2 regions of the Variovorax sp. GW823-FHT04B03 genome follow, and region 2 is predicted to be linked to the other one. Evidence: riboswitches for the same ligand, from Rfam matches in the RefSeq annotation. Region 2 holds a riboswitch; the other holds the start of a gene.
The links. A riboswitch is a leader RNA that binds a small molecule or an ion and turns the genes downstream of it on or off. The one in region 2 is predicted to bind glycine.

Region 1: another riboswitch for glycine. It lies ahead of AC1RAD_RS02640 (D-amino acid dehydrogenase); the one in region 2 lies ahead of gcvT (glycine cleavage system aminomethyltransferase GcvT).

The regions. Positions count from the first base shown of each region.
Region 1 covers NZ_JBXAIT010000001.1:599,447-602,843, forward strand. The annotation lists gene AC1RAD_RS02635 (RtcB family protein) at 1-427, shown strand, start outside; gene AC1RAD_RS02640 (D-amino acid dehydrogenase) at 446-1,753, opposite strand; glycine riboswitch at 1,845-1,951, opposite strand; glycine riboswitch at 1,996-2,086, opposite strand; gene rfbB (dTDP-glucose 4,6-dehydratase) at 2,205-3,284, shown strand; gene rfbD (dTDP-4-dehydrorhamnose reductase) at 3,281-3,397, shown strand, end outside.
Region 2 covers NZ_JBXAIT010000003.1:687,752-691,148, forward strand. The annotation lists gene AC1RAD_RS16300 (MFS transporter) at 1-261, shown strand, start outside; gene AC1RAD_RS16305 (L,D-transpeptidase Cds6 family protein) at 424-906, shown strand; gene AC1RAD_RS16310 (hypothetical protein) at 1,003-1,539, shown strand; glycine riboswitch at 1,571-1,661, shown strand; glycine riboswitch at 1,674-1,778, shown strand; gene gcvT (glycine cleavage system aminomethyltransferase GcvT) at 1,826-2,998, shown strand; gene gcvH (glycine cleavage system protein GcvH) at 3,070-3,397, shown strand, end outside.

The sequences.
Region 1 (3,397 bases), on a different contig from region 2:
CGAGCTGCTGGGCGCCACGGCGTCGACGCTGGTGGTCGACGTGCCGCACAACGTGGTGCTGCGCGAGCACGGCATGAACATCCATCGCAAGGGCGCGACGCCGGCGCACGCGGGCGACCTCGCGCTGATCCCCGGGTCGATGGGCGATCACTCGTACCTCGCGACCGGGCTGGGGCATGAGGACTGGCTGTGGTCGTGCAGCCATGGTGCCGGCCGGCGCATGCGTCGGCAGGAGGTGCGCGCGATGCGGCCCGCACCCGGCGACGCCGATGCCAGCTGGCAATGCGTGACCTTGCGCGAGGAGCGCCGCATCGAAGAGGCGCCGCAGGCCTACAAGCCGATCGGCGCGGTGATCGAGGCGCAGGAAAGCGCGGGGCTCATCCGCTGCGCCGTGCGGCTCAAGCCCTGGGTCACGTTCAAGGCGTGACCCAGGGCGCGTGGCGTGTCAGCCCAGTGCGGGCTGCACGGCGCGCGGCGCGGGCGCCGGCATGCCGGCGAACGCGAAATCGACCTCGGGCGCGAGCCCGCTCACGATGCGCGCGATCGACTTGCCCGAGCCGCAGGCGTGCGTCCAGCCGAGCGTGCCGTGGCCGGTGTTGAGGAACAGGTTCGGCAGCTTGGTCTTGCCGATCAACGGCACGTTGCTCGGCGTGGCCGGGCGCAGGCCGGTCCAGAACTGCGCGCGCTCGGTGTCGCCGGCGCCGGGGAAGAGTTCTTCGACGCGCCGCACGATGGCTTCGCAACGCACGCGGTTCAGGTCGCGGTCGTAGCCGTTGAGTTCGGCCGTGCCGGCGATGCGCAGGCGGTCGCCCGACTCGGATGTGTAGCGCGAGAACACCAGCTTGTATTCGTCGTCGGTGAGCGAGACCTGGTGTGCCTTCGACGCGTCCTTCACGGGCAGCGTCACCGAGTAGCCCTTGGCCGGGTAGATCGGCAGGCGGATGCCCAGCGGCGCGGCGTACAGCGGGCTCAGCGAACCCATCGCGAGCACGAAGGCATCGCCGCGGATGCGTTGGAAGCGGCCTTCGTTGTCGGTCGCCTCGACGTGGTCGATGCTGCCACCGGCTTCGCGCAGCGCGGTCACCGTGTGGCTCATGAGGAACTTCACGCCGGCCGCCTCGGCCAGCTTCACCAGCTCACGCGCGAAGCGGTTGGCGTCGCCCGATTCGTCTTCGGCGGTGTAGGTGGCGCCGGCGAGTTGGGGGCGAATGTGGGCGAGGGCGGGTTCGATCTTGATGGCCTCGTCGGCCGAGATGACCAGCCGCTCGCAGCCCAGGGCGCGCATCTGCTCGGCGGGCGCGAGGGCGCCATCGAATTCTTTTTGCGTCGTGTAGAAGTGCAGGATGCCTTGCGTGCGCTGGTCATAGTTCAGGCCGGTGTCTCGACGCAATTGCTGCAACATTTCCCGGCTGTATGTACCGAGACGAACGATCTGTTCGATGTTGTGGCGGGTGCGCGCGGGGGTGCATTCGCGCAAAAACTGCAGGCCCCAGAGCCACTGGCGCATGTCGGCGCGGATGCGAAAGAGCAGCGGCGCATCTTCCTTGCCGAGCCATTGCAGCACCTTCAGCGGCGCGCTCGGATTGGCCCACGGTTCGGCATGGCTGACCGAGATCTGGCCGCCGTTGGCGAAGCTGGTTTCGGCGGCCGGGGTGGCCTGCCGGTCGATCACGGTCACCTCGTGGCCGAGTTGCTGGAGGTAGTAGGCCGAAGTCACGCCGAGCAGGCCGGCGCCAAGAACGATCACACGCATTGCAAGTACCTTTGAGTTTGCAGCGCTTGAACGGCGGGCGTGGAGTGCTATTGAACCAATAGCAAGCAACCGGACGACCGATGTCCAAGTTGCCGCTCCCCCTGTCCTCGGTACCTGAGAGATTCACCCTGCTGCACCCGCAGCGGGTTTGCTCCTTCGGTGCGCCACATGGCGTGGCGGCTCTCCAGACGGCTGTATCGATGAGTGCAGTACTGACCCCTTGCCGAAGTTCCGTGGCGTTGCCTGGAATTTCGTCGGGCCGACCTGAGCGTTTATGGGAGTTTGCGCCTTCGGTAGGGCCTCCGTGGAGGCCCGCTCTCCTGCAATTGTTGGCGATTGTAGGCGGGCCCCGCAAGCCGGCCAAGCCCTGTACATCGGCACTTCACACCGATGGGATAATTGAATGTTGATTTTTGGTAAAGCAAACTTTTTTCTACATGCAGGGGACTCCATGATCCTGGTTACCGGCGGCGCAGGCTTCATTGGCGCCAATTTCGTGCTCGACTGGATCGCGCAGGGCAACGAGCCCGTCGTGAACCTCGACAAGCTGACCTACGCAGGCAACCTCGAGACCCTGGCGTCGCTCAAGGGCAACGCGAACCACGTCTTCGTGCAAGGCGACATCGGCGACAGCGCGCTGCTCGATCGCCTGCTGGCCGAGCACAAACCCCGCGCCGTCGTGAACTTTGCCGCGGAATCGCACGTGGATCGTTCGATCCATGGCCCGGAAGACTTCGTGCAGACCAACGTGCTCGGCACCTTCCGCCTGCTCGAATCGGTGCGCGGCTACTGGAACGCCCTGCCGGCCGACCAGAAGGCGGCCTTCCGCTTCCTGCACGTGTCGACCGACGAGGTCTACGGCTCGCTCTCCAAGACCGACCCGGCCTTCACCGAAGAGAACAAGTACGAGCCCAACAGCCCGTACTCGGCCAGCAAGGCCGCCAGCGACCACCTCGTGCGCGCCTGGCACCACACCTACGGCCTGCCGGTGGTCACCACCAACTGCTCGAACAACTACGGCCCGTTCCACTTCCCCGAGAAGCTGATCCCGCTGATGATCGTCAACGCGCTGGCTGGCAAGAACCTGCCCGTGTACGGCGACGGCATGCAGGTGCGCGACTGGCTCTACGTGAAGGACCACTGCAGCGCCATCCGCCGCGTGCTCGAAGCCGGCAAGCTCGGCGAGACCTACAACGTCGGCGGCTGGAACGAGAAGCCCAACATCGAGATCGTCAACACCGTGTGCGCGCTGCTCGACGAACTGAGCCCCCGCGCCGACGGCAAGCCGTACAAGGAGCAGATCACCTACGTCACGGACCGCCCGGGCCACGACCGCCGCTACGCCATCGATGCACGCAAGCTCGAACGCGAACTCGGCTGGAAGCCCGCCGAGACCTTCGACACCGGCATCCGCAAGACCGTCCAGTGGTACCTCGCGAACGGCGAGTGGGTGCGCAACGTGCAAAGCGGCGCGTACCGCGAATGGGTCGAGAAGCAATACGACGCTGCGCCTGCAAAGGCTTCCGCATGAAGTTGCTGCTGCTCGGCAAAGGTGGACAGGTCGGCTGGGAGCTGCAGCGCAGCCTCGCGCCGCTCGGCGAAGTGGTCGCACTGGACTTCGACAGCACCGACTTCCACGCCGAC
Region 2 (3,397 bases):
TTCCTGCCCTTCGCCGCGCAGGTGACGCTCGCGCAGGACTACCTGCCGCGCAACCCGGCCACCGCCAGCGGCATCACGCTCGGTCTCGCGCTCTCGGTCGGCGGACTGGTGTCGCCCCTGTTCGGCCTGCTGTCGGATGCGCGCGGACTCGGCGTCACGCTCACGGTGGTGTTGTGCGTGCTGTGCGTCGCAACCGTGCTGGCCTTGCGGCTTCGCAATCGGACGGTGCAGGTGATGGCGGGCGAGGCTGCGGCGGCCTGAGCCCTGCCCCGCGCTCCCGGTGTCCTATGGACGCGCCCTGAACCACGGACCACCGAAATCCGTGGGCGATTCAACGCCGCACGCCTCCTCTTTCACTGCCAGAATCGACGCAAGCTTCGACGTCGAGCCTGACAGACAAGAAGAAGGAAAGAGAAGGACGCCATGCACCGAATCGTCGCCCAGGGCAGCAGCCTTGTCGCTGCCGGCTTGCTGGCCACCGCCGGTATCGCGGCCACGCCGGCCGCCGCGCCCGTTGCAGCCGTTGCACCAGCAGCCGCCCCCGCCAACCCCATCAATCCCGTCACCCACCTCGCCGAAGTAGAAACCGCCGTGCGCGCCTGGGCCGCCGCCTGGTCCGCGCGCGACGTCGAGCGCTACCTCGCCGCCTACGCGAGCGACTTCACCCCCGCGCGCGGCCAGACCCGCGAGCGCTGGGAGGCCGACCGGCGCGCCCGCATCACGGGCAAGTCGCGCATCAGCGTGGGCATCGAGGGGCTGGTGATCAGCGTTCAGGGCACCTCGGCCAGCGCGCAGTTCCGGCAGATTTACAGCGCCGACGCACTCACCGAGACCGACCGCAAGACGCTCGAGCTGCAGCGCGTGGGCACGCGCTGGCTGATCCGCAAGGAGAGCGCGGGCAACTGACGCGCGCCGCCTTGTCCCTGTAAGGCAAATGGTTCACGAAGATGTCACCACTTGCAACGATGCTGCAGCCTTCGACCTCCGAAAGCTGTGGCCGCCATGTTCCCCACCAAGACCGAGAAGGCACGCGACGAACTCCAGGCCGGGCAGCGCACGCTCAGCCAGCGTGAGCGCGCCCTGCTGCTCATGGCCGACGGCCGGCGCTCGCTGACCGACTTCAGCCCGCTGTTCCCCAGCCGCGTCGAGGCCGAGCAGGCGATCCAGGGGCTGATGCAGCGCGGCTACCTGCAGGTCGCACGACCGGTCGCGCCACCGCCCGCACCGGCCCCCACGCCCGTCCCCGCCGCCGAGCCGATCCAGGTCGCCACCTCGGCCGACAGCTTCGACGGCAAGCGCTCGCTGGCCACCACGCGCATGTTCCTGTTCGACATCTGCGAGCGCATGTTCGTGCGCCGCGACCCGCGCTTCGCCAACCAGATGCGCGACGCCTTGCGCGAGGCCCGCGACCGCGAGGCCATGCTGACCATCGCCGCGCTGATGCTCTCCGAGATCGAGAAAGCCGCCGGCCCCGAGCGCGCCGACTCGCTGCGCGAGCGCATCGACAAGCTGCTGCCGCCGGCCGAAACCGTGCACTGAGCCGCCAGCCCCGGCCCCGCGATCCACTACACTCGCCGGGTCAGGAGAGAGCCCCGCGCGACGGGGCCGCCGAAGGCGCAGGGGTTCCCCGAACGCTCAGGCAAAAGGACTGACAAGACGCCGGCAACCACCGGCGTTTCCTTGCTGGAGAGAGGCCGTGGCATTGCACGCGGCCCACCGAAGGAGCAAACCCCGATCGTGGGGCGAATCTCTCAGGTAAAGCGGACAGCAGGGGTGGCCCGTGGCGTTGCAGCCATGGATTTCGACTGCCCCTTTGGAGTGCCCCGTGGCCGCTTCCTCCGCTTCCGACGCCCAACTTCTCAAGACCCCGCTGTACGACCTCCACGTGGAGCTCGGCGCCCGAATGGTGCCCTTCGCCGGCTATTCCATGCCCGTGCAGTACCCGGCCGGCCTGATGGCCGAGCACAAGCACACGCGCGATGCGGCCGGCCTGTTCGACATCTCGCACATGGGCCAGCTGCGCCTCGTCGGCCCCGATGCCGCCGCCGCCTTCGAAACCCTGATGCCCGTCGACGTGATCGACCTGCCCGCCGGCAAGCAGCGCTACGGCCTGCTGCTGAACGACGAGGGCGGCATCCTCGACGACCTGATGTTCTTCAACGAAGGCAACGGTTCGATCTTCGTGATCGTGAACGGCGCCTGCAAGGTGGCCGACATCGCCCACATCCAGGCCAGGATCGGCGCGCGCTGCCAGGTGCAGCCACTGCCCGACCACGCCCTGCTCGCACTGCAAGGCCCTCAGGCCGCGGCCACGCTGGCGCGGCTGTCGCCCGGCATCGAGCGCTTCGTGTTCATGACCGGCGGCGCGGTGCAGATCGGCGGCATCGCCGCCTTCGTCACCCGCAGCGGCTACACCGGTGAAGACGGCTTCGAAATCTCGGTGGCTGGCAAGGACGCCGACGCCCTCGCCCGCCTGCTGCTGGCCCAGCCCGAAGTGAAGCCCGTCGGCCTGGGCGCGCGCAACTCGCTGCGGCTCGAAGCCGGCCTGTGCCTGTACGGCAACGACATCGACACCACCACCACCCCGGTCGAAGCCTCGCTCAACTGGGCGATCCAGAAGGTGCGCCGCGCCGGCGGTGCGCGCGAAGGCGGCTTCCCGGGCGCGGCCAAGGTGCTGGCCCAGCTGACCGCCGTCGCCTCGGGCGCGGCCGGGCACACCGACCACAAGACGCTCACGCGCAAGCGCGTCGGCCTCGTGGCGCTCGAACGCATTCCGGTGCGCGACGGCACGCTGCTGCAGTCGCTCGAAGGCCACGACATCGGCACCGTCACCAGCGGCCTGCTCGGCCCCACGGCCGACCGCTGCGTGGCCATGGGCTACGTGGCCGCCGCCTTCGCCGAGCCCGGCACGCGCGTGCAGGCCATCGTGCGCGGCAAGCCGGTGCCGATGGAGGTGTCGACGATGCCTTTCGTGCCGACGCGCTACTACCGCGGCTGACCGACACTGAACACCGCAGACCCGGCTAGGCTCTGCATCCCGATTCCACTTTTTCCACGAGGAGTTTTTTCATGAGCATCAAATACACCAAGGACCACGAATGGGTGGCGGCCGAAGGCGGCGCCGCCACCGTCGGCATCACCGTGCATGCGCAGGACGCGCTGGGCGACGTGGTGTTCGTCGACCTGCCTGAAGTGGGCAAGACCTTCGCGCAAGGCGAGGTCGCCGGTGTGGTCGAGTCGGTGAAGGCCGCCGCCGATGTGTTCATGCCCGTGTCGGGCGAGATCACCGAAGTGAACGAAGCGCTGCGCGCCGACCCGTCGCTGGCCAACAGCGACCCGCTGGCCGCCGGCTGGTTCTTCAAGGTCAAGCTGAGCGAACCCGCGCAGCTCGACGCCC